2 regions of the Kitasatospora sp. NPDC127060 genome follow, and region 2 is predicted to be linked to the other one. Evidence: riboswitches for the same ligand, from Rfam matches in the RefSeq annotation. Region 2 holds a riboswitch; the other holds the start of a gene.

Region 1 (12,002 bases), on a different contig from region 2:
CTGGCTGTACGGCGGGCTGCGGGAGGTCGCCGGGGCGGGCAAGGCGGCGGTGAACGTGTGGCTGCGGCCGGACCCGGTGTTCCTCGGGCCCAAGGAGGACGGCATCCCGAAGGCGCTGGCCCAGGCCGCGAAGCGGTAGCGGCGAGCGGTCGGCCGCGGGGCGTCGGCCGGGTTCGTACGCACTGTCGGACCCGTGCGCGATGATCGGCGGGTGCGATCTCTGCCGAGCATCATCCACCTCGACATGGACGCCTTCTTCGCGGCGGTGGAGCAGGCGGCCAAGCCGAGCCTGCGCGGCAAACCGGTGGTCGTCGGCGGGCTCGGCGGGCGGGGGGTGGTCTCCACCGCCTCGTACGAGGCGCGCAGGTTCGGGGTGCACTCGGCGATGCCGATGGCGCAGGCGCGGCGGCTGTGTCCCAACGCGGCGTTCCTGGCCGGGCGGTTCGAGGCGTACCGGCAGAACAGCGAGATCGTGATGGGACTGCTGCGCGAACTGTCGCCGCTGGTGCAACCGCTGAGCCTGGACGAGGCCTTCGTCGACCTGGAGGCCGGTCCGTACGGTCCGGCGCTGACGGAGGCGGACCACGAGACCGGGGAGCAACTGGTGCTGGCCCTGGCGGAGGACTTGCGGGCGGACATCCAGCGACTCACCGGGTTGACCGGCTCGGTCGGGGCAGCGGGCTCCAAGCTGATGGCGAAGATCGCCTCCGAGCAGGCCAAGCCGGACGGGCTGGTGCTGTTCGAGCCCGGGCAGGAGCGGGCCGTGCTCGGGCCGATGCCGGTCCGGGCGCTGCCCGGGATCGGGCCGGCCACCGAGCAGGTGCTGCGGCGGGCCGGGCTGAGCACGGTGGCCGACCTGGCGGAGGCGGGGGAGGCGGAGCTGGTCCAGCTGCTCGGGCGAGCGCACGGCGCCGGGATCTTCCAGATGTCCATAGGACTGGACGAGCGGCCGGTGGTGGCCGACCAGGACGCCAAGTCGGTCTCGGTGGAGGACACCTACGAGGTGGACCTGGCCGACCGGGACCGGGTGCTGCGGGAGGTGGAGGCGCTGGCCGGCCGGTGCGTGCGGCGGCTGCGGGCGGCCGGGCGTTCGGGGCGGACGGTGGTGCTCAAGGTGCGGCGCTTCGACTTCTCGACCCTGACCCGCTCGGAGACCCTGGGCGGGCCCACCGACGACCAGGCGGTGATCACCGCGACGGCGCGGCGCCTGGCGGAGCAGGTGGACATCACCGGTGGGGTCCGGCTGCTCGGGGTGGGTGTGGCCCAGCTGGCCGACTACACCCAGGAGGACCTGTTCGCCCAGGCGCTGCGGGAGGAGGCGGCGGAGCACGCCGAGGTCGCCGAGGCGGCGGTGGCCGAGGAGGAGCCGGAGGAGCCCGTGGTGCGGCGCTGGATGCCCGGACAGGACGTCCGGCACGCCGAGTGGGGGCCGGGCTGGGTGCAGGGCAGCGGGGTCGGGCGGGTGACCGTGCGGTTCGAGACGCCGTGGAGCGGGCCGGGGCGGGTGCGGACCTTCTCGGTGGACGATCCGGAGCTGGAGCCGGCCCGGCCGCTGCCGCTGCGGCAGGCCGAGGAGCCCGCCGGCGACGGGGAGTGAAGCGGGAGAACGCGGAACGGCCCCACCTGGTAGGAGTACCGGGTGGGGCCGCATACCGTGCCGGTCCCCGGACGGTCGTGATGCCCTCGCGACCGAGCGGAGGCCGGGCCCGCGCGTCCTGTCCCTGAGCGCGCGGGCGGACGCCTCGTCAGGCGTCGGTCTTGGCCAGCTCGGGGCTGGAGTCCTGCCGGGCCGAGCTGCCGGCGACGGCGGTGACGGCCGGCTTGACGGTACGGATCAGGAAGGGGACGACGCCGGCGATGATGCAGACGACGGCCGTGGTCCAGAACGCGTGCTTGTAGGCGTCCAGGGTGGGGATCTGCACCGGCAGCTTGATCGGGAACTTCATGGTGTCGCCGGTCAGGATGGCGGTCATCACGGCGGTGCCGATCGCGCCGCCGACGGTGCGGAGCACGGAGTTCATGCCGTTGGCGATGCCGCTCTGCTCGACCGGGACGGCGCCGTTGATGAAGGCGGGCATCGCGGCGAAGGCGAGCCCGATGCCGAGGCCGAAGATGGCGGAGGCGGTGTAGATGTCGCCTTCGGCGCTGTGGCGCAGGGCCAGGTAGGCCATCGCGATCGCGCCGAGGACGCCGCCGAGGACCAGCGGCAGGCGCGGGCCGCGGCGGGCGATCAGCACGGCGCCGACCGGGGCGGCCACCATCGAGCCGATCGCGGACGGCAGCAGCATCACGCCGGCGTGCAGGACGGTCGCGGTGAAGCCGTAGTGGGCCAGCTTCTCCGGGGTCTGGGCGAAGTTGCTGATGACCATGAACGAGCCGTACATGCCGAAGCCGATGAGCAGACCGGCCAGGTTGGTGAAGGCGACGGCCGGGCGGCCCATCATCTTCAGGTCCACCAGCGGGTGGGCGACCTTGGTCTCGATGACGCCCCAGATCAGGGCGACCACGGCGGCGACGGCGAACAGGCCGAGGGTCTTGGTGGAGGTCCAGCCCCAGTGGTTGCCCTGGCTGACCGCGACCAGCAGCGCGGAGAGCCAGGCGGCCAGGGTGAGGGCACCGAGCGGGTCGGCGCCGCCCTCCTTGTCGACGACCGGGTCGGACGGGACGCGGAAGGCGACCAGGGCGACCGCGAGCAGGCCGAAGGCCAGGCCCATCCAGAAGATCGACTTGTAGTTCCAGTGCTCCAGCAGCAGGCCGGTCGCGACCAGGCCGAGGCCGGAGCCGACGCCCATGGAGGCGCTGATGGCGGCGACGCCGCCGGTCACCTTCTGCTTGGGCAGCTCGTCACGGACGATGCTGATCGCCAGCGGCATCACGCCACCGCCGGCGCCCTGGAGGACGCGGGCGACGATCAGCCAGGTGAAGGAGTGGGTGCTGACCGCCAGCGCCGAACCGGCGACCAGGCCGGCCAGCGAGATCAGCAGCATGGGCTTGCGGCCCCGGAGGTCGCCGAAGCGGCCCAGCAGGGGAGTCAGCACGGCCGCGGACAGCAGGTTGGCGGTCATCAGCCAGGTGATGTTGGAGCCGGAGACGTCCAGTTCCTTGGCCAGCGACGGCAGGATCGGTACGACCGCGGTCTGCACCACGCTGAACGACAGCATCGCCAGGATGAGGGCCGGCAGGACCCGGGCGTTGCTCTGCTTCTCGGCCGCGGTGGTGGGCTGTGGTGCCTCACTCACGGTTGCTTCCTCCCGTACATAGTGAATGAACTGAAGTAACTGTGCAGGGAGATACTTCAGAGTGTCAAATATCGAGTGGTTAAGGTTTGGCAAAGGGGAAGGCTTTGCCTTCGGCGGACCGGGCGTTGACGGCCGGTCGGGCGGGCTCGGGGGTGGGCTCGGGGGCGGGCACGGCGAAGGGCCCCGGACCGGAGTCCGGGGCCCCTGCTGGTGCCGGGCCGGTCAGACCAAGGGGTGCAGCGCGGCCGGGCGGGCGCCGTCGCTGACCGGGGCGCCCGGCGCGGCGGCCGCGGCGGTGTCGTCGTGGACCTCGACGTTCTCGCGGCGGAGCTCGTCCTGGACGACCTCCTCCGCGGTGTAGCGCTCCACCACCAGCCGGACCCGCTCGATCGGGGCGAGGTACTTGCGGACCACCGGCCGCTCCTCACGGAGAGTGACCTCCTCTACCGCCTCGGCGATCTCCTTGTCGGTGAGCGAGGCGCGCTCGGCGTCGCCGACCGGCATCCGCTCCACCCGGACCCGCTCGCGGACCACCGGGACGCGGCGCTCGACCTGCTCGCTGGTCACGTACTTGCGCAGCTTCGCGGTGCCCAGGACGTGCCACTCGGTGGTGATGTCCAGGCGCTCCTCGCGGCAGGTGATCTCGACCGGGCCGTTGGGGGCCGAGGCGGCGGCGGTGCCGGTCGGACCGACTGCGGACGGGGCCGGCCGGTGCTTCGGCTCGACCGCCGGGGTGGCGGCCGGCGCGGTCACCGTGCCGTTGGCGACCGGTGCGGGGGTGCTGAGGGTCCGCACGTGGGCCTCCGTGTCGGTGTCGGTGCTGGTGGCCGTCGTGGTGGCGACGGTGGTCATGGTCGGGCCGGGTTCGGGGGAGTGGAAGGCGAGCGGCTTGGCGGCCGCGGCGGCCGAGGTGGTGCCGAAGTCGAGGTCGGGCTGGGCCGCCCGGGCGGGCTCACCGTTGGCCGGGCGGCCGTCCACCGGGGTGTCGAGCCCGTAGTAGCGGTAGAGCTGGAGCTCCTGGGCGGGCGAGAGGTGCTGGCCCACGCCGAAGTCCGGCGAGTCCTTGACCAGCGACTTGTCGTAGGGCACCCGGAGTTCCTCGCCGGAGAACTCGCTCGTGGTGAGCGGGACGAAGGCGTCCCGGCCGAAGATGCCGGTGCGGACGGCCGCCCACTCCGGCCGGCCGGTGGCGTCGTCCAGGTACACCTCGTCGATCGTGCCGATCTTGTCTCCGTTGCGGTCGACCGCCTTGTGGCCGATGAGGTCTCGGGGGTCGATGTCGGTCTGCACTCTTTCCTCCAAGCGCTGCGCCTGCGGAACTCCCGCAGGAAAGGCGGCCGGAGCACCCGTCCCGTCCGCCACTTCACACCAAAAGCCATGAACCGGACGTGCGCGACCGGGGTGCGGCCGGACGGGGCCGCGCTGCTCCGTACGGGGGACGCGCGTAGACCCGGAGTGACCCGACGCACCCGTGATCGCAGGGCCGCCCGCTGGTACCCTGGGCCGCGACCGCCGAGCCCGCTCGGGAGAGTCCCCGACAGCGAAAACCGCTGGTCGAGGCGCCGAAGGAGCAACTCCTCCCCGGAATCTCTCAGGCATCCGTACCGTGCGGGATAGGTCACTCTGGAAAGCAGGGCAGGAGCGTCGGCGCGGGAGCCGGCGATCACCACCCTCACCGACGGTGCAAGCCGACGGAGCGCCACAGCGCGACGTGCGGGCGAAGCTCTCAGGTCCCGATGACAGAGGGGGAGGCCTTTCGGGTCCGTCCGCCCAGGCCGGTCCGCTGTCCGCAGCGGCGTCGGCCGGTCGGCGTGCGTACCCCCGCCGGTCCGTGACCAGGAGGCCTCGACCACCATGAACGCCCAGCCGAACGCGGGACGCCCCACCAGCGCCTCGACCCTCACCGAGCTTGAGCTGGCCAGCCCCTTCGAGAACCGCCACATCGGCCCTGACGCCGCCGCGCAGGAGAAGATGCTGGCGTCCGTCGGCTACGGCTCGCTGGACGAGCTCGCCGCCACCGCCGTTCCCGAGGCGATCCGTTCCATCACCGCCCTGGACCTGCCCGCGGGCCGCAGCGAGGCGCAGGTCCTCGCCGAGCTGCGCGAGCTGGCCGGCCGCAACCAGGTGCTCCAGCCGATGATCGGCCTGGGCTACTACGGCACCTTCACCCCGCCGGTGATCCTGCGCAACGTCATGGAGAACCCGGCCTGGTACACGGCCTACACCCCGTACCAGCCGGAGATCTCGCAGGGCCGCCTGGAGGCGCTGCTCAACTTCCAGACCCTGGTCTCCGACCTCACCGGCCTGCCCACCTCCGGCTCCTCGCTGCTGGACGAGGGCACCGCGGCCGCCGAGGCGATGGCGCTGGCCCGCCGCGTCACCAAGGTCAAGGGCGGCGTCTTCCTGGTCGACGCCGAGACCCTGCCGCAGACCGTCGCGGTGATCAACACCCGCGCCGTGCCGACCGGTGTCGAGGTCGTCGTCGCCGACCTGTCCGGGGGCATCCCGGCCGAGATCGCCGAGCGCGGCGTCTTCGGCGTGCTGCTGCAGTACCCGGGCGCCACCGGCGTGGTCCGCGACCTCACCCCGGTGATCGAGCAGGCCCACGGGCTGGGCGCGATCGTCGCCGTCGCCGCCGACCTGCTGGCGCTGACCCTGCTCAAGTCCCCGGGCGCGCTGGGCGCCGACATCGCCTGCGGCACCTCGCAGCGCTTCGGCGTGCCGATGGGCTTCGGCGGTCCGCACGCCGGCTACCTGTCGGTGCGCGCCGAGTACGCCCGCTCGCTGCCCGGCCGCCTGGTCGGCGTCTCCGTCGACGCCGACGGCAACCGCGCCTACCGCCTGGCGCTGCAGACCCGCGAGCAGCACATCCGCCGCGAGAAGGCCACCAGCAACATCTGCACCGCCCAGGTGCTGCTCGCCGTGATGGCCTCGATGTACGCCGTCTACCACGGCCCGGACGGCCTGGCCGACATCGCCCGGCGCACCCACCGCTACGCCGCCGCCCTCGCCGAGGGCCTGCGGGCCGGCGGTGTCGAGCTGCTGCACGGCGAGTTCTTCGACACCGTCACCGCCGTCGTCCCGGGCCGCGCCGCCGAGATCGCCGCGGCCGCCCGCGCCAACGGCATCAACGTGTTCCAGGACGGCGAGGACCGGATCTCGGTCTCCACCGACGAGACCACCACCCGCGAGCACCTGGCCGGCGTCTGGGCCGCGTTCGGCGTCCCCGCGGTCGAGGTCGCGGAGGCCGCCGACGCGCTGCCCGCCGCGCTGCTGCGCGCGGACGAGTACCTGACCCACCCGGTCTTCCACAGCCACCGCTCGGAGACCGCCATGCTGCGCTACCTGCGCCGCCTGTCGGACCGGGACTACGCGCTGGACCGCGGCATGATCCCGCTGGGCTCCTGCACCATGAAGCTCAACGCCACCACCGAGATGGAGGCGGTGACCTGGCCGGAGTTCGGTCAGCTGCACCCCTTCGCGCCGGTCGACCAGGCCGCCGGCTACCTGACCCTGATCCGCCAGCTGGAGCAGCAGCTGGTCGAGGTCACCGGCTACGACGCCGTCTCGATCCAGCCGAACGCCGGCTCCCAGGGCGAGCTGGCCGGCCTGCTGGCCGTCCGCGCCTACCACCACGCCAACGGCGACACCCAGCGCGACGTCTGCCTGATCCCGTCCTCGGCGCACGGCACCAATGCCGCCTCCGCGGTGATGGCCGGCATGCGCGTCGTCGTGGTGAAGACCCTGGTCGACGGCGACGTGGACGTCGAGGACCTGAAGGCCAAGATCGAGCAGCACCGCGACAACCTGTCGGTGCTGATGGTCACCTACCCATCGACCCACGGCGTGTACGAGACCCAGATCACCGACATCTGCGCCCTGGTGCACGAGGCCGGCGGCCAGGTGTACGTGGACGGCGCCAACCTGAACGCCCTGGTCGGCCTCGCCAAGCCGGGCAAGTTCGGCGCGGACGTCTCGCACCTGAACCTGCACAAGACCTTCTGCATCCCGCACGGCGGCGGCGGCCCGGGCGTCGGCCCGGTCGCGGTGCGCGCCCACCTGGCGCCGTACCTGCCGAACCACCCGCTGCAGGCGGAGGCCGGCCCGGCCACCGGCGTCGGCCCGATCTCGGCCGCGCCGTGGGGCTCGGCGGCGATCCTGCCGATCTCCTGGGCGTACGTCCGGCTGATGGGCGGCGAGGGGCTCAAGCACGCGACCCAGGTCGCCGTGCTGAACGCCAACTACATCGCCAAGCGCCTGGCCCCGCACTTCCCGGTGCTCTACACCGGTCCGGGCGGGCTGGTCGCGCACGAGTGCATCATCGACCTGCGTCCGCTGACCAAGGAGACGGGCGTGACGGTGGACGACATCGCCAAGCGCCTGATCGACTACGGCTTCCACGCGCCGACGATGTCCTTCCCGGTGGCCGGCACGCTGATGATCGAGCCGACCGAGTCCGAGGACCTGCACGAGATCGACCGCTTCTGCGACGCGATGATCGAGATCCGCGGCGAGATCGACAAGGTCGGCTCGGGCGAGTGGGCCGCCGACGACAACCCGCTGCGCAACGCCCCGCACACCGCCGCCACGCTGGCCGGCGACTGGGCGCACGGCTACTCGCGGCAGGAGGCGGTCTTCCCGGCGGGCGTGAACCCGGCGGACAAGTACTGGCCGCCGGTGAGCCGGATCGACGGCGCGTACGGCGACCGCAACCTGGTCTGCTCCTGCCCGCCGTTGGACGAGTACGGCGTCTGAGCCGGAACGCGGCAGGGCCCTGGCAGAACGTTTCTGCCAGGGCCCTGCCCTTTGCTCCTCGGTGTCTCCCCCGCCCGATGGGCCCGGGCCGTACGGTTCCGGCCGTACGGTCGTCGGGCCGGGTCGGCTCAGGCCGCGTGGGCGACGGGCCGGCGCGGGCCGATCACCCGGCCGTCGGGCAGCAGCTCTCCGGTGTCCTCGAACAGGACGACGCCGTTGCAGAGCAGGCTCCAGCCCTGCTCCGGGTGGCAGGCCACCGGTACGGCCGCCTCGCGGTCCTCGGACTCGGCCATCGGGCACTCAGGACGGTGCTGGCACATACGCGTACCCTCGCTTCGCTCTGCGATCCTCCCCGTGGTGCGGTCACCGGAGGTCGAGCCGTCCGGAGCCGCCTGGTGGTCGGATCCTGTCCGCGCATCAGCCAGGTTTGACCGATGCTCAAGTGGGTAGGACAGGTGGTCCTTCCACGCTAGTTCCCAGTGTCGGCATCCGAGCTCGCGCGCGCAGCAATTTGGTGACACGCGCCACAACTCCAGGGCAGAGATCACCCGTTCAGGTGGGGCCAGGGGGAATCCGCGCACCGGTGGGTCAGTCGGCGCATGGCCCGGTGGGGCCATGGCGGGTGACCCACTCGGGTGGTAGCCGTTCGGGTGATGCCGTCAACGGCCGTCGGAGCGCACGGCGAAGGGCCGCCGGGCACGGTGCCCGGCGGCCGGTGCGGCGGGTGGCGCGGGCTCAGGCGGAGCCGAGCAGCAGCGGCCGGGCCAGCGGTGCGCGGGCGAGCAGCGGGAGCAGTTCGGCGGCCGGGTAGGCGCGGTGCGCGGTGACACCGAGCGGGGCCGGGGCCAGCGGGATCAGCAGGTCGGTGGGCGGGCCGGCGTCGGGGTTGTGCAGCCAGAGCGCGGTGGCGTACTGGCCCGGGAAGGTCAGCAGCCGGGGCTGGCTGCGGGAGCGGGAGCCCTGGGCGAGTTGCCAGGCCTCGCGCAGCGCCCGGACGGTGGAGGAGAGGTACGGGCCGGCGGTGAAGTGGGAGAAGGTGTGGCCCTCGGCGCTCTGCACCACCTCGGCGGCGGCCGCCACCTCCGGGCCGTCCTTGATCAGGAAGCGCCAGCCCGTCCGACGGGCGTTGAGCAGTTCCGGGTGCGGACCGTCGAGGACGTGCACCGCGAGCGGGTGCACGGGGAGCAGTGGACCGGTCGGGTGACGCAGCGCTGCGGCGGCGGGCTGGCGCAGCGCGGTCTCCGAGTCGAGCGCGCCCAGCACCGCGCGCAGGGCGCTCGGTGGGGGCTGGGGGGTCTGCAGGGTCATGGCGGGTCCGCCTCTCCAGGTGAGATCGGCGTGCGAGTGCGGCATACCGGCGCGGCGCGGTGCGTCTACGGTGACGGGGGCCGGCCTTGTCCGGTTGTGCAGGATCGCGGTGCCGGCGCGGTCGCCGCCGTCGACGAGGGCCTCGGGGCGGGGAACGGACCGGCCGGAGCGCAGTGCGAACTCAGCGACTTCATCGAACAAATGCGCAGGGTGATCTGTTTATCACAGGCGGTGGCGCCGAGCAAGTCTGCAGATGGCCTGAATCGCCGTCAGATCCCTTGCATTGCAAGCCAGTCGGCACGTTCGGGTATCGATCTTCGAGGTGGGCATGATGCTGGCACGGTCGACCGGCCGGGTGTCTCAGGAGGAGGGGACCGTGGGCGAGAAGGTCGTGGCGACTCGGGCGGATCTCGCGGATCGGCAGCAGTACCGGCTCAAGCTCCAGGCCTGCCTCGACGCGCTCGGGCGGATGCTGCGCGAGGACCGCTTCGACCGGCCGCGGGCGGTGATGGGGCTGGAGATCGAGCTCAACCTGGCCGACGAACAGGGCCTGCCGGTGATGCGCAACGCCCAGGTGCTGAGCGCGATCGGCTCCAGCGACTTCCAGACCGAGCTGGGCCAGTTCAACATCGAGGTCAACATCGTGCCGCACCAGCTCAGCGGGCACGTCTTCGAGGAGCTGCGCGAGGAGATCGACACCGGACTGCGCTACGCCGACCGGCAGGCGGCGGAGGCCGGCGCCCGGATCGTCATGGTGGGCATCCTGCCGACCCTGGAGAACGACCACACCGGGCTGGACGCGATGAGTCACAACCAGCGGTACAGCCTGCTCAGCGACCAGATCCTGGCCGCCCGGGGGGAGGACATCGCGCTGGACATCGAGGGCGTCGAGCACCTCCAGCTGGAGTCGATCACCATGGTCGCCGAGGCCGCCGCGACCTCGCTGCAACTGCACCTCCAGGTGACCCCGGAGCGGTTCTCCGCGGTGTGGAACGCCGCCCAGGCTATCTGCGGGCCGCAGCTCGCGCTCGGTGCCAACTCCCCGTTCCTGTTCGGGCGGGAGCTGTGGCGGGAGACCCGTCCGGTGCTCTTCCAGCAGGCCTGTGACACCCGTTCGGCGGAGCTCAAGGCCCAGGGCGTGCGTCCGATCACCTGGTTCGGCGAGCGCTGGGTGGACTCGGCCTACGACCTGTTCGAGGAGAACCTGCGCTACTTCCCGGCGCTGCTGCCGATCTGCGACGACGAGGATCCGCTGAAGGTGCTGGCCTCCGGCGGCGCGCCCCGGCTCGCCGAGATGCGGCTGCACAACGGGACCATCTACCGCTGGAACCGGCCGGTGTACGACGTCTCCGGCGGGGTCGCGCACCTGCGGGTGGAGAACCGGGCGCTGCCGGCAGGGCCGACGGTGGCCGACACCCTGGCCAACGCCGCCTTCTACTACGGGCTGGTGCGGGTGCTCGCCGAGCAACCCCGGCCGATCTGGACCCGGCTGCCGTTCGAGCGGGCGGACGAGAACTTCCGGCAGGGCGCCCGGTACGGCATCGACGCGGTGTTCCAGTGGCCGCGCTCCGGCCGGGCCGGCCGCGGCGGCGGACTGCAGACGGTGTCGGCGGTCGACCTGGTCCTCAACGAGCTGCTGCCGATGGCCTACCAGGGCCTGGACGAGTGGGGCGTCGAACCCGCCGACCGGGACCGCTACCTGGGGATCATCGAGCAGCGCTGTCTGCGCCGCACCAACGGCGCGGCCTGGCAGAGCGCCACCTTCCACCGGCTGCGCGAGCGGTACGGGATGGACCGCCCGGCCGCGCTCGCCGCGATGACCAGGCGCTACGCCGAGCACATGCGCGGCGGCGAGCCGGTGCACACCTGGCCGGTCGGCTGAGCGTTCCGGAGGCTGTGTCAGGATGATCGCTCCGGTCGTCGGCCGACCGCCGGAGCCATCACCCGTTCGATGGAGCATCCGTTCGATGGAGTGCCCGTGACGACCCGCTCGACCGCGCCGGAGAGTGCGCCGCCCACCCCGCGCCTGCTCGGCGTGGAACTGCTGATCGTCCTCGGACTGTCGCTCGGGGCCAGCGGGATCAGCGCGGTGATCAGCTTCGCGGGCTCGCTCACCGAACCGATCCACCTCGGGCAGCAGGTCGCCACACTGAACGGCTCGCGCGCGCCCGGGCGGCCCTGGCTGGACCTGGTGTGGCAGCTCTACTCCATCGCGCGCGGGCTGATGCCGGTGGTGCTGGTCGGCTACCTGCTGGTGCGCGAGGGCGCCTCGCTGCGGGTGCTGGGCTTCGACCTGCGCCAGAAACTGCGTGACCTCGGCCGGGGCGCGGGCGTCGCGGCGGCGATCGGCGGCTCCGGGCTGGTGCTGTACCTGGCCTCGCAGGCCGCCGGGTACAACCTGACGGTGGCGCCCTCGGGACTGCCGGACGTCTGGTGGCGGGTGCCGGTGCTGGTGCTGTCGGCCTGGCAGAACGCGATCCTGGAGGAGGTCGTCGTCCTCGGCTACCTGCTGCGCCGGCTGGCGCAGCGCGGGTGGTCCTGGCCCGCGGTGGTGGCGGCCAGCTCGGTGCTGCGCGGCTCGTACCACCTGTACCAGGGGGTCGGCGGGCTGGTCGGCAACATGGTGATGGGGGCGGTGTTCTGCCTGCTGTACCGGCGCTGGGGGCGGGTGATGCCGCTGGTGGCGGCGCACGCGCTGAT
Region 2 (12,002 bases):
GTCGCCGACTGGCTGATCGGCCACCTCGACGCCCGCGGTGACATGACCGCCGACCTGATCGACCCGGCGGCCACCCCGCTGCCCACCGTCATGCCCTCCTGGGGCGGCGAACTTTCGCCCGGTGACGTCGAGTTGCTGGAGGCCGTGTCGCCCCGGCTGGCCGCGGCCGATGCCTTCGTGTTCGTCACGCCCGAGTACAACCACAGCTTCCCGGCCGCGCTGAAGAACGCCATCGACTGGCACAACCAGCAGTGGCACGGCAAGCCGATCGCCTTCGTCTCGTACGGCGGACTCTCCGGCGGCCTCCGGGCCGTCGAGCAACTGCGCGTGGTGATGGCCGAGTTGAACAGCGTGACGATCCGCAACACGGTCAGCTTCCACGGGGCCGCCCAGTGCTTCGACGCCGACGGCAAGGCGAAGGACCCGGCCGCGGACGCCGCGGCCAAGACCATGCTCGACCAACTGGACTGGTGGGCGCGGGCGTTGCGGGACGCCCGGCAGGCCCGTCCGTTCGCCGCCTGAGCCCGGAGAAGGGGGACACGGCCATGACCACGGAACCGGCGGACGAACGCCCCAAGCCGCCGCTGCTCGGCGTGATCGGGCTGATGCTCGGCATCTTCCTGTCGGCCCTCGACGGGCAGATCATCGGCACCGCGCTGCCGACCATCGTCGGCGACCTCGGCGGGTTGGAGCACCTCTCCTGGGCGGTCACCGCCTACCTGCTGACCTCGGCCGCCGCCACCCCGCTGTGGGGCCGGCTCGGCGACCTGTACGGGCGCAAGGGCGCCTACCAGTGGGCGGTGGCGGTCTTCCTGATCGGCTCGGTGCTGTCCGGACTCTCGCAGGACATGGGCCAGTTGATCGCCTTCCGGGCCCTCCAGGGGGTCGGCGCGGGCGGCCTGATGGTCGGCGCGCTGTCGGTCATCGGGGTGCTGGTGCCCGCCTCCGACCGGGGCCGGGTGCAGTCGGTGATCGGGGTGCTGATGCCGATCGCCTTCGTCGGCGGGCCGCTGCTCGGCGGCTTCCTCACCGACCGGCTCAGCTGGCGCTGGGCCTTCTACGTCAACCTGCCGGTCGGGGTGTTCGCCGTGCTCGCGGTCGGCGCCGCGGTACGGCTGCCGAAGGCCGAGCGGGTCCGCGCCCCCTTCGACTGGGCCGGGGTCGCCCTGCTGACCACCGGCATCGTCGGGCTCACCCTGGTCAGCAGCTGGGGCGGGACGACGTACCCCTGGACCTCGCCGGTGATCCTCGGGACGGGCGCGGTCGCGGCGGTCGCGCTGGTCGGCTTCGCCCGCGCCGAACTGCGCGCCCCCGGGCCGCTGATCCCGCCCGCGCTGTTCCGCAACCGCAACTTCACGGTGGCCCAGGTGCTGGGCTTCCTCACCGGCGCCGTCATGCTCGCCCTGATCGGCTACCTGCCGCAGTACCTGCAGTTCGTCCAGGGCGCCTCACCGACCACCGGCGGACTGCTCCTGCTGCCGCTGATGCTCGGCATGATGGGCACCCAGCTGGTCACCGCCCGGCTGATGAGCCGGCCCGGCGGCGAACGGCGCTACCCGCTGCTGGGCGGGGCACTCGCCCTGGCCGGGGCCGCGCTCCTGCTGCTCCTGGGCACGGACACCCCGGTGGCACTGGCCTCCGGGCTCACGGCGGTCGCCGGGGTCGGCGTCGGACTGCTGATGCAGAGCACCATGCTGACCTCGATGGGCGCGGTGCCGCGGGAGTCCATGGGCGCGGCGATGGGCGTGGTGACCCTGCTGCGCAGCATCGGCGGCTCGCTCGGCATGGCCGCCCTCGGCGCGGTCTACACCGCGCGGCTGACCGCCGGCCTGGAGGCCCGGCTGAGCCCGGCCGAGGCCGCCCACCTGACCGGCGGCGGAGGGCTCACCCCGGCCGCGCTGACCGGGCTGCCGCAGGCCGTCCGGGACGCCGTCGGCACGGCGGTCACCAGCGGGCTGCACGGCACGGTGGCGGGCGGCGTCGCCCTGGCGGCGGTGGCCACCGCGGTGGCCTGCCTGGCCCGGCCGAACCCGGGCCCGAAGCCGGGCCTGAACCCGAACCCGGGCCCGAGTCCGGAGCCGAGCCCGGAGCTGCAGACGGCCTCACGGCCCTGAGGCCTCACGGGCACCGGCCGGCGAAGCAGAAGGAGGCGACCTCCGACTGCAGCAGCTCGCGCAGCGGGGTGGGCCAGCCGTCCTCCGGGCCCGCCACCAGGACGGACCAGGCGGTGCCGTCCGGCCCGACCAGCACGTGTTCGACGGCCCGGCGGACGCCGGAGCCGGCCAGCTCGTAGGCGTACTCCAGCTCGGCGCTGCCGCCCGCGGTCCGTTCCAGCCGGATCCGGTGGTAGCCGGGGAACCGGGCCGGGTTGCGGGCCAGGTCGTCGTCGGTTTCCACGGCCTGCTGGTACGGGGGGTTGCCGTCCATCACGAACACCTGGATCAGGCTGCGGTGGTCGGGGGAGTCGTAGAACACCGAGGCGCCGTCGACACGCCGCTGCCAGCCGTCGGGGACGAGGAGGGTGAACCCGGCCGGGTCCGGCACCGGCGTCAGGTGCGGCCCGACGGGGCCGGTCGGCGCGGAGGGACGGGCGGGCGGGGCCGGGTCGGTCGAGTCGGTCGGACCGACGCCGGAGGCGGGCCCCGGGGCGACGGTGCGGGCGCCCCCGGCGGGGAACGGCGGCGTGGCCGCGGCGGCCGGCCGGTCGACGTCGTCGGGACGGTCCAGCAGGTACCAGCCACCGCCCGCGAGCACCCCGGCCAGCACCCCGGTGCCGGCGGCGATCAGCACCCGCACCGACCGGCGCCGCAGCGGCCCGACCAGCGGCGGTGCCAAGGGCGGCGGCGGTGCCAAGGGTGGCGGCGGTGCCAAGGGCGGCGCTGCCAAGGGTGGCGGCGGTCGGTGCGGCTCCGGCGGCTGGAACGACATCCGTCTCCCCTCCGGCGTGGACCGACCCGCCGCGATTATCGCGCCGCCGGCCCCGCCACGACCAGAGGGCGGCCGGGGAGCACCCGGGGAGTCCCCAGGGAGCGCCAAGAGACACGAGTGGCCCCCGGACGGTACGGGGTTCCGCCCGGGGGCCACTCGTCACGTGCCCTGATCAGCACACGCTGATCAGGGCACGGTGATCAGGGCACGGTGATCAGCACTCGATGACGTTCACGGCGAGGCCGCCGCGCGAGGTCTCCTTGTACTTGATCTTCATGTCGGCCCCGGTCTCCTTCATCGTCTTGATCGCCTTGTCCAGCGAGACGTGGTGGCGCCCGTCGCCGCGCAGCGCCATCCGGGCCGCGGTGACGGCCTTGACCGACGCCATGCCGTTGCGCTCGATGCAGGGGATCTGGACCAGGCCGCCGACCGGGTCGCAGGTGAGGCCGAGGTTGTGCTCGATGCCGATCTCGGCGGCGTTCTCGACCTGCTCGGGGGTGCCGCCGAGGACCTCGGCGAGGCCGCCCGCGGCCATCGAGCAGGCGGAGCCGACCTCGCCCTGGCAGCCGACCTCGGCGCCGGAGATGGAGGCGTTCTCCTTGAAGAGCATGCCGATGGCGCCGGCCGCGAGCAGGAAGCGGACGATGCCGTCGTCGTCGGCGCCCGGGATGAAGTTCAGGTAGTAGTGCAAGGTGGCGGGGATGATCCCGGCCGCACCGTTGGTCGGGGCGGTGACCACCCGGCGCCCGGAGGCGTTCTCCTCGTTGACCGCCATCGCGTAGAGGGTGACCCACTCCATCGCGTTGGCCGGTCCGATCCCCTCGGCGCGCAGCGCCCGGGCGCCCGCGGCGGCCCGGCGGCGGACCTTCAGCCCGCCCGGCAGGATGCCCTCGCGGCTCATGCCGGCCCGCACGCACTCCTGCATCACGGACCAGATCTCCAGCAGCCCGGTGCGGATCTCCTCCTCGCTGCGCCAGGCCTTCTCGTTCTCCAGCATCAGGCCGGAGATCGACAGCCCGGTCTCCCGGCTGAGCCGCAGCAGTTCGTCGCCGGTGCGGAAGGGGTACTTCAGCACGGTGTCGTCGGGCTTGACCCGGTCCGCGCCGATCGCGTCCTCGTCCACGACGAAGCCGCCGCCGACCGAGTAGTAGGTCTTCTCCAGCAGCGTCGAGCCGTCCGCCGCGTACGCCCACAGGGTCATCCCGTTGGCGTGGTACGGCAGCGAGCGGCGCCGGTGCAGGACGAGCTGGTTGTCGGTGTCGAAGTCGATCGGGTGCTCGCCGAGCAGGTTGAGGCGCTTCTCGGCGGTGATCCGCTCGACGTCCTTGTCCGCCTGGTCGACGTCGACGGTGCGGGGCGAGTTGCCCTCCAGGCCGAGGAGGACGGCCTTCGGGGTGCCGTGGCCGTGGCCGGTGGCGCCCAGCGAGCCGTACAGCTCGGCGCGCACCCCGGTCACCCGGTCCAGCAGGCCTTCGGAGCGCAGGCGGCGGGCGAACATCCGGGCGGCGCGCATCGGGCCGACGGTGTGGGAGCTCGACGGGCCGATGCCGATGGAGAAGAGGTCGAAGACGCTGATGGCCACGGGGACGTCCTTGTCTGGGTCTCGTGGAAGGACAAAGCGGGTGCATGGGACGGGGCACCGCGCGCGTACTGTCCAGTGTGCGCGGTGCCCCGGAAGCGGCAGGTGGCCGGCCGCCGTGAGGCCGGTCACCCTCCTCCGACGATCAGGCGATCAAGAGATCAAGAGATCAGACGGTCGGAGGATCAGACGATCAGAGGTTGGGGTAGAGCGGGTACTTCTCGGCCAGGGCGGTGACCCGGGCCTTCAGCGCGGCGGCGACGGTCTCGTCGAAGGCGGGCTTGAGCGCCTCGGCGATGATGTCGGCGACCTCGCGGAAGTCCTCGGCCTGGAAGCTGCGGGTGGCCAGGGCCGGGGTGCCGATCCGCAGGCCCGAGGTGACCATCGGCGGGCGGGGGTCGTTCGGGACGGCGTTGCGGTTGACGGTGATGCCGACCTCGTGCAGCCGGTCCTCGGCCTGCTGGCCGTCGAGCTGGCTGTTGCGCAGGTCGACCAGGACCAGGTGGACGTCGGTGCCGCCGGACAGCACGGACGCGCCGGCCTCGGCGACGTCGGCCTGCAGCAGGCGCTCGGCGAGGATCTTGGCGCCGTCCAGGGTGCGCTGCTGGCGCTCCTTGAACTCCTCGGAGGCGGCGACCTTGAAGGCGACGGCCTTGCCCGCGATGACGTGCTCCAGCGGACCGCCCTGCTGGCCGGGGAAGACCGCGGAGTTGATCTTCTTGGCGTACTCGGCCTTGGACAGGATGACGCCGCCGCGCGGGCCGCCCAGGGTCTTGTGGGTGGTGGTGGTGACCACGTCCGCGTACGGCACCGGGTTCGGGTGCAGGCCCGCGGCGACCAGGCCCGCGAAGTGCGCCATGTCGACCATGAGCAGCGCGCCGACCTCGTCGGCGACCCGGCGGAACGCGGCGAAGTCGAGCTGGCGCGGGTAGGCGGACCAGCCGGCGATGATCAGCTTCGGCTGGTGCTCCTTGGCCAGGCGCTCGACCTCGGCCATGTCGACCTGACCGGTCTTCTCGTCGACGTGGTACGCGGCCACGTTGTAGAGCTTGCCGGAGAAGTTGATCTTCATGCCGTGGGTCAGGTGACCGCCGTGGGCCAGGCTCAGGCCCAGGATGGTGTCGCCCGGCTGGATCAGCGCGAACATCGCGGCGGCGTTGGCCTGGGCGCCTGAGTGCGGCTGGACGTTGGCGTGCTCGGCGCCGAACAGGGCCTTGATCCGGTCGATCGCGATCTGCTCGACCACGTCGACGTGCTCGCAACCGCCGTAGTAGCGGCGGCCGGGGTAACCCTCGGCGTACTTGTTGGTGAGCACCGAACCCTGGGCCTCCATGACCGCCACCGGGGCGAAGTTCTCGGAGGCGATCATCTCCAGCGTGGTCTGCTGGCGGTGCAGCTCGGCGTCGACCGCGGCGGCGATCTCCGGGTCGAGGGCGTGCAGGGACTGGTTGAGAACCGTCATGGTGTGGTCTTCCCGGGGAGGAGAGCGGAGGGACGGTGGGGGGTGCGGGACGGACCGCCGTGCTGCGGCCCGTCCCGGCGGGGGCTCAGCCCTCGGCGTGGGTGAGCGCGTCGTACTCGGCGGCGCTGAGCAGCGTGTCGGTGGCCTCCACGCGGACCTTGAACAGCCAGCCGCCCTCGAACGGGGCGCTGTTGACCAGGCTGTTGTCGTCCAGGACGTCCTGGTTGACCTCGGTGACCTCGCCGGTCACCGGGGAGTACAGGTCGCTGACCGACTTGGTCGACTCCAGCTCGCCACAGGTCTCGCCGGCGGTCACGGCGTCGCCGACCTCGGGGAGCTGCACGTAGACGATGTCACCGAGGGCGTCGGCGGCGTGCTTGGTGATGCCGACCGTCGAGACACCGTCCTCGGCGGCCGTCAGCCACTCGTGCTCCTTGGTGTACTGCAGGTGCTGGGGGTTGCTCATGGCGTCATTCTCCAGGATGGGAAGCGGGTACGACGCAGCGGGCCGCCGCGCGGACGGCTCCGACGTGCGCCTATGGGAAAACCGGGGGTGGCGGGGGCCTCAGCGGGCGCGCTTGTAGAACGGCAGCGCCACGACCTCGACCGGCTCGTGCTTGCCGCGCACGTCCACCGCGACGGCGGTGCCGGGGGCGGCGTGGGCCGCGTCGACGTAGGCCATCGCGATCGGCTTGCCCAGGGTCGGGGACGGCGCGCCCGAGGTGATCCGGCCGATCGGGGCGCCGTCGGCGGAGACCACGGTGTACTCGGCGCGCGGGACCCGCTTGCCCTCGGAGACCAGGCCGACCAGCACCTTCGGCGGGTTGGACTCGGCCGCGGCGGCGGCCTGCTCCAGCGCCTTGCGGCCGACGAACGCGCCCTCGTTGGTGGTCTTGTCGAAGCGGACGACCCGGCCCAGGCCGGCGTCGAACGGGGTCAGATCGGTGGACAGCTCGTGCCCGTACAGCGGCATGCCCGCCTCCAGGCGCAGCGTGTCGCGGCAGGACAGGCCGCACGGGACCAGGCCGCGGCCCTCGCCGGCGGCGGTCAGCGCCTGCCAGACCGGCTCGGCGTCGACCGGCCGGCAGAAGATCTCGAAGCCGTCCTCGCCGGTGTAGCCGGTGCGGGCCAGCAGCACCTCCTTGCCGGCCACCTGGGCCGGGAGGATCGCGTAGTACTTCAGGCCGGGCAGGTCGGCGTCGGTGGTCTCCGCCAGGATGGCGGTGGCCTCCGGGCCCTGGACGGCGATCAGCGCGTAGGTGTCGCGGTCGTCGGTGACGACGGCGTCGAAGCCCTTGGCGCGGGCGATCAGCTCGTCCAGCACCAGCTGGGCGTTGGAGGCGTTGGCGACGACCAGGAAGGCGTCCGCGCGCAGGCGGTAGACGATCAGGTCGTCCAGGATGCCGCCGTCCTCGGCGCAGATCATGGTGTAGCGGGCGCGCAGCTCGCCGAGCGCGGAGACGAAGCCGACCAGCGCGTGGTCCAGCATCTCGCCGGCCTGCGGGCCGGTGACGGTGATCTCGCCCATGTGCGAGAGGTCGAACAGGCCGGCCTTGGTGCGGACGGCGAGGTGCTCCTCGCGCTCGCTGCCGTAGCGCAGCGGCATGTCCCAGCCGGCGAAGTCGGTCATGGTCGCGCCGAGGGCGCGGTGCAGCGCGTCGAGCGCGGTCAGGCGGAGGGACGACATGGCCAGGAACTCCTCGGTCGGGGCACTCAGGGGCGCGCGCCGGACCGGACCCGCTCGGGACCGACCCCGCGCGCGGGCATGCGGCGGCGTGGGTCTCCCCATCTGTCGTCGAACCTGAGAGCTTCACCGCCCGCCTGCCCTCAGCCGGTGCCAGCATCGGCTGGTTCCAGCATCGGGGACAGGGCGGCGGCTTGCACCGTGGGTGGGCGTACGGCGGGGCCGTACGCCGCTTTCCAGATGTGCCTAACCCGCGCGGTAGGGGGGCCTGAGAGATTCCGGGGAGGACTTGCTCCTTCGGCGCCGGCCGTGCCCCGATGAGGGGCACTCCGGGCTCTCCCGCGCGGGTTCGAGCGGCCGGTGTGGAGTTGTGGGGGCCCGCGGCGCATGCCGTCGGACGCGCACATCATGGCACGTCCTCGCGGAGGAGGGGAGAGGGGACCCGGTCACACGACGCCAGGGCGGACACGGGCCCTAAACTCTTGCGCGTCGGCGCAGCAGTGGGCGGCCGACCCGGCGGCAGGCCGGATCGGCGGCGCATGGAGTACCCGGTGGAGCAGCAGCAGGGGTGGGGCGGGCCGGAGGCGGCGCCGTCGGGCGGCGCGTGGCCGGCGAACGAGCTGGAGCAGGTGCTGACGGCCGCGCTGGGCGACCCGGGGGCGACCCCGCGGGTGGTCGAGGTGCTGGCCCGCAGCCAGGTGTGGATCCCGCTGCCGGCCGGGGGCGACCCGACCGGGCAGGGGCTGGACCTGCCGACCATCGAGCTGGCCGGGGCACCGTACGTGCCGGTGTTCTCCTCCCAGGAGGTGTTCCTGCAGCAGGCGCCGGGGATGGCCTTCGCGGTCGCGCCGGCCTGGGAGTTCGCCCGCGGGCTGCCGCTGGGCGTGGGCATCGCTGTCAACCCGGAGGCGGCGGTGGGCATCCCGGTGCCGCCGCAGGGGGTGGCCGAGCTGCGCCGCGGCCCGCGCGGGGACCGCTGGGAGCACGCCGAGAACGCGCCGGAGGGGCCGACCGGCGGCCGGGTGGCGCTGCGCGAGCCGGTGCCGGGCGAGGACCCGGAGTACTTCCTGGCCGCGTGCCGGGCCGAACTGTCGGCCCTGCCCGGAGTGTTGACCGCGCGCCGGGCACTGGCCAGCATCGAGGGCGAGCCGACGGTGATGTTCGTGGGGATCCAGCTGGATCCGGCGGCCCCGGCCGACCCGGGAGCGGTGAACGAGGCGCTCGGGCGGGCGCTGGGAACCGCGCCGCTGCCGGGGGGCGTCCACCTCGTGCTGCTCGACCTCGCCGACGACCCGGTGGTCGAGTGGCTGCTGACCCGGGTCATGCCCTTCTACTCGCGGGTGTGAGCGGGGACCGTTCACAGGCACGTCGCCGTGGCGGCGGCCGGTGCGGCGCCATAGGGTGCGTGCAGGCGGCTGACGGGCCGGCGGGTTCAGGAAAGAGGCGCGGCGAGGTGGGCGCATGAGTGCGGGAACGGGAGCGGGCGGGGTGCCGGGGCCCTGGGGCCAGGCACCGGCCGGGCACCCGGCAGCGGATCCGGGCGTGTTGGAGCAGGCTCTGCGCGAGGTCGCGCCGGAGCGCTACGACGCGTACGAGCGGCTGCTGCACGCGCTGGCCGAGGGCCGGGTCTGGATGCTGCTCTGGCACGGCACGCCGGGCAGCCCGGACGCGCAGTACGGGAACATGGAGATCAGCGGCCACGGTTACGCGCCGGCCGTCACCTCGCCCGAGCAGCTGACGGCCTCCGGCTGGGCGCGGGCCCACGAGGTCGTCTCCGGGCGGGAGATCGCCGCCTCGCTGTACCGCACCCGCTGGGGCCTGTGGCTCAACCCGCACGCGCCGGGCGGCGGGGTGGGGGTGCCGTGGGCGGACCTGCGGCGGGTCGCCGCGGGACTGGACCGGCTGCCGGCCGGGCCGTTGAAGCTGAGCGAGCCGCAGGTGAACGCCCAGCAGTTCTTCGCGCTGCTGGAGCGCCAGGCCGGCGAGGTGCGCGCGGTGCGGGCGCTGCGCCGGGCCTGGGTGCAGCCGGCCGTGGGGGAGCCGTACCTGGCGATCGGCCTGGACCTGTACGAGAGTTCGCCGCCGGCCGTGGAGGCGGTGCGGGCGCTGATGCAGCGGGCGATCGCGGTGGCTCCGGAGGGGCTCGCGGTGTCCACGGTGGCGATGGCGGACGAGTACGACCCGGTGGCGCTGTGGATGCGCGCGAACGCCCGGCCGTTCTTCGACCGGGAGGCGGGCCGGCCGCCGACCGGCCCGTACCCGCCGGTTCCGCCGCCGTACCCGGGGCAGTCGATGCCGGGGCAGCCGACCCCGGGGTGGGCGCACGGCGCCCAACAGTCCGCGCCGGGTTGGGGTCACCAGTCCCAGCGGCAGTGGCCCGGCTACCCGGGCCGCTGATCGCCGAAACCGATTGCCGACCGGTTGCCGAACCGGTTGCCGAAATCTCCGACACAAAGCCGACTTGATTAGCAATCAGGTCGGCTTCGGTGCTTTCCGGACGAATCTTCCACCGTCGCCGATGACGCATCTTGACATGGCTCGCGCACCCGTGTGAAGAGGTATATGCCGAAGGCCGGGGAGGTGCATGCGGGCAGATCACATTTGGGCATCTGTCGGTTGTCAGGGCTGGCGCAAGCCAGTTCGGATGGCAGAGAGTTCTGCGCAACGCAACGCGCGTACTGGGAACCCCACGAAGGTGAACGCGCAAGCCGACCGCTCGATCCATGCGAAGCCCATCCCGCATGGAGGCAGTGCCCGTGCACGACGCACTGCCGCGACCACCTGCTCCTAGCACCTCCGCACGTCCGCAGCCGTACCGCCGAACCGGCGCCCGGCACCCGTGGGCCGGCCACCGTCGGCGAGGGGACCAACTGACCATGACCGCACCCATCACTACCGCCGGGAACGAACCCGAGGCACCCGCCTCCCCGAGCCCGGCCAAGACGATCGAGGGCCGCTCCCTCGGTCGGATCGCCTGGACCCGCTTCAAGCGGGACAAGGCCGCTGTCGCCGGCGGCATCGTGGTGATCCTGCTGATCCTCCTGGCCGTCCTGTCCGGGCCGTTGAAGTCGCTGTTCGGGCTCGACCCGGACCAGCCCAACCCGGACCTGCTGGACGCCAACCTCGGCGGACTCCCGCTCGGGGACTGGGGAGGGATGAGCGGGGACCACCTGCTCGGCGTCGACCCCCTGCAGGGCCGTGACCTTCTCGCCCGCGTGGTCGACGGCTCCTGGGTCTCCCTGCTGGTCGCCTTCGGCGCGACCCTGCTGTCCAACACCATCGGCACCGTGCTCGGCGTGATGGCCGGTTACTACGGCGGCTGGGTGGACACCCTGATCAGCCGGCTGATGGACGTCTTCCTGGCGTTCCCGCTGCTGCTGTTCGCCATCGCGATCTCGGCCTCGCTCCAGGGCGGCGCGTTCGGCCTGCACGGCCTCCCGCTGCACATCCTGGTGCTGATCTTCGTGATCGGCTTCTTCAACTGGCCCTACATGGGCCGGATCGTGCGCGGACAGACCCTCTCGCTGCGCGAGCGGGAGTTCGTGCACGCGGCCCGCAGCCTCGGTGCCCGCGGCCCCTTCATCCTGTTCAAGGAGCTGCTGCCCAACCTGGTCGGCCCGATCCTGGTCTACTCGACCCTGCTGATCCCGACCAACATCCTCTTCGAGGCCGGGCTGAGCTTCCTCGGCGTCGGTATCCAGCCCCCGCAGTCCTCCTGGGGCGGCATGCTCGCCGACGCGAAGAACTACTACCAGGTGGACCCCCAGTACATGGTGGTCCCCGGTGTCGCGATCTTCATCACCGTGCTCGCGTTCAACCTGCTCGGCGACGGGCTGCGTGACGCCCTCGATCCCAAGAGCAACTGACCCGAGAGCAACTGACCCGAGCGTCAGGCCCTCCCTCCTCCACATCCTCAAGGGGTTGATCTCACCCATGCGTAGGTCCCGTACCGCCGTGCTGACCGCCGTGGCTGCCGCCGCGGTCCTGGTCGTCACCGGCTGCTCCTCCAGCTCGAAGAGCAGCGGTGGCAGTTCCTCCTCGGCCGGCTCCAACGACAGCAGCGGCGGCGGCGCCGACGCGGCCACCAAGCAGATCGTCAACGCCTCGGACAAGAAGGGCGGGACGGTCACCTACGAGATGAAGGGCACCCCGGACTCCCTCGACCCGGGCAACACGTACTACGCGTACATCTACAACTTCTCGCGCCTGTACGGCCGTCCGCTGACCACCTTCAACCCGGCGGCCGGCGCCGACGGCAACAAGCTGGTCCCGGACCTCGCCGAGTCGCTGGGCCAGGTCAGCCCGGACGGCCTGACCTGGACGTACAAGCTGCGCAAGGGCCTCAAGTA

The links. Region 2 has a riboswitch for glycine ahead of gcvT (glycine cleavage system aminomethyltransferase GcvT). Riboswitches for the same ligand answer to the same signal wherever they lie in the genome.
Region 1: another riboswitch for glycine. It lies ahead of gcvP (aminomethyl-transferring glycine dehydrogenase); the one in region 2 lies ahead of gcvT (glycine cleavage system aminomethyltransferase GcvT).

What each region holds. Positions count from the first base shown of each region.
Region 1 covers NZ_JBHXEG010000075.1:10,201-22,202, forward strand. Annotated here, with positions in the region: gene ACFWIS_RS31460 (vancomycin high temperature exclusion protein) at 1-139, shown strand, start outside; gene ACFWIS_RS31465 (DNA polymerase IV) at 212-1,597, shown strand; gene ACFWIS_RS31470 (MFS transporter) at 1,746-3,239, opposite strand; gene ACFWIS_RS31475 (PRC and DUF2382 domain-containing protein) at 3,462-4,529, opposite strand; glycine riboswitch at 4,753-4,856, shown strand; gene gcvP (aminomethyl-transferring glycine dehydrogenase) at 5,094-7,994, shown strand; gene ACFWIS_RS31485 (DUF5999 family protein) at 8,123-8,314, opposite strand; gene ACFWIS_RS31490 (hypothetical protein) at 8,730-9,302, opposite strand; gene ACFWIS_RS31495 (glutamate--cysteine ligase) at 9,679-11,184, shown strand; gene ACFWIS_RS31500 (CPBP family intramembrane glutamic endopeptidase) at 11,254-12,002, shown strand, end outside.
Region 2 covers NZ_JBHXEG010000003.1:169,047-181,048, forward strand. Annotated here, with positions in the region: gene ACFWIS_RS03765 (NADPH-dependent FMN reductase) at 1-522, shown strand, start outside; gene ACFWIS_RS03770 (MDR family MFS transporter) at 546-2,114, shown strand; gene ACFWIS_RS03775 (hypothetical protein) at 2,119-2,835, opposite strand; gene ACFWIS_RS03780 (L-serine ammonia-lyase) at 3,143-4,510, opposite strand; gene glyA (serine hydroxymethyltransferase) at 4,701-5,969, opposite strand; gene gcvH (glycine cleavage system protein GcvH) at 6,055-6,435, opposite strand; gene gcvT (glycine cleavage system aminomethyltransferase GcvT) at 6,535-7,656, opposite strand; glycine riboswitch at 7,900-8,005, opposite strand; gene ACFWIS_RS03800 (enhanced serine sensitivity protein SseB C-terminal domain-containing protein) at 8,193-8,999, shown strand; gene ACFWIS_RS03805 (enhanced serine sensitivity protein SseB C-terminal domain-containing protein) at 9,115-10,050, shown strand; gene ACFWIS_RS03810 (ABC transporter permease) at 10,530-11,519, shown strand; gene ACFWIS_RS03815 (ABC transporter substrate-binding protein) at 11,587-12,002, shown strand, end outside.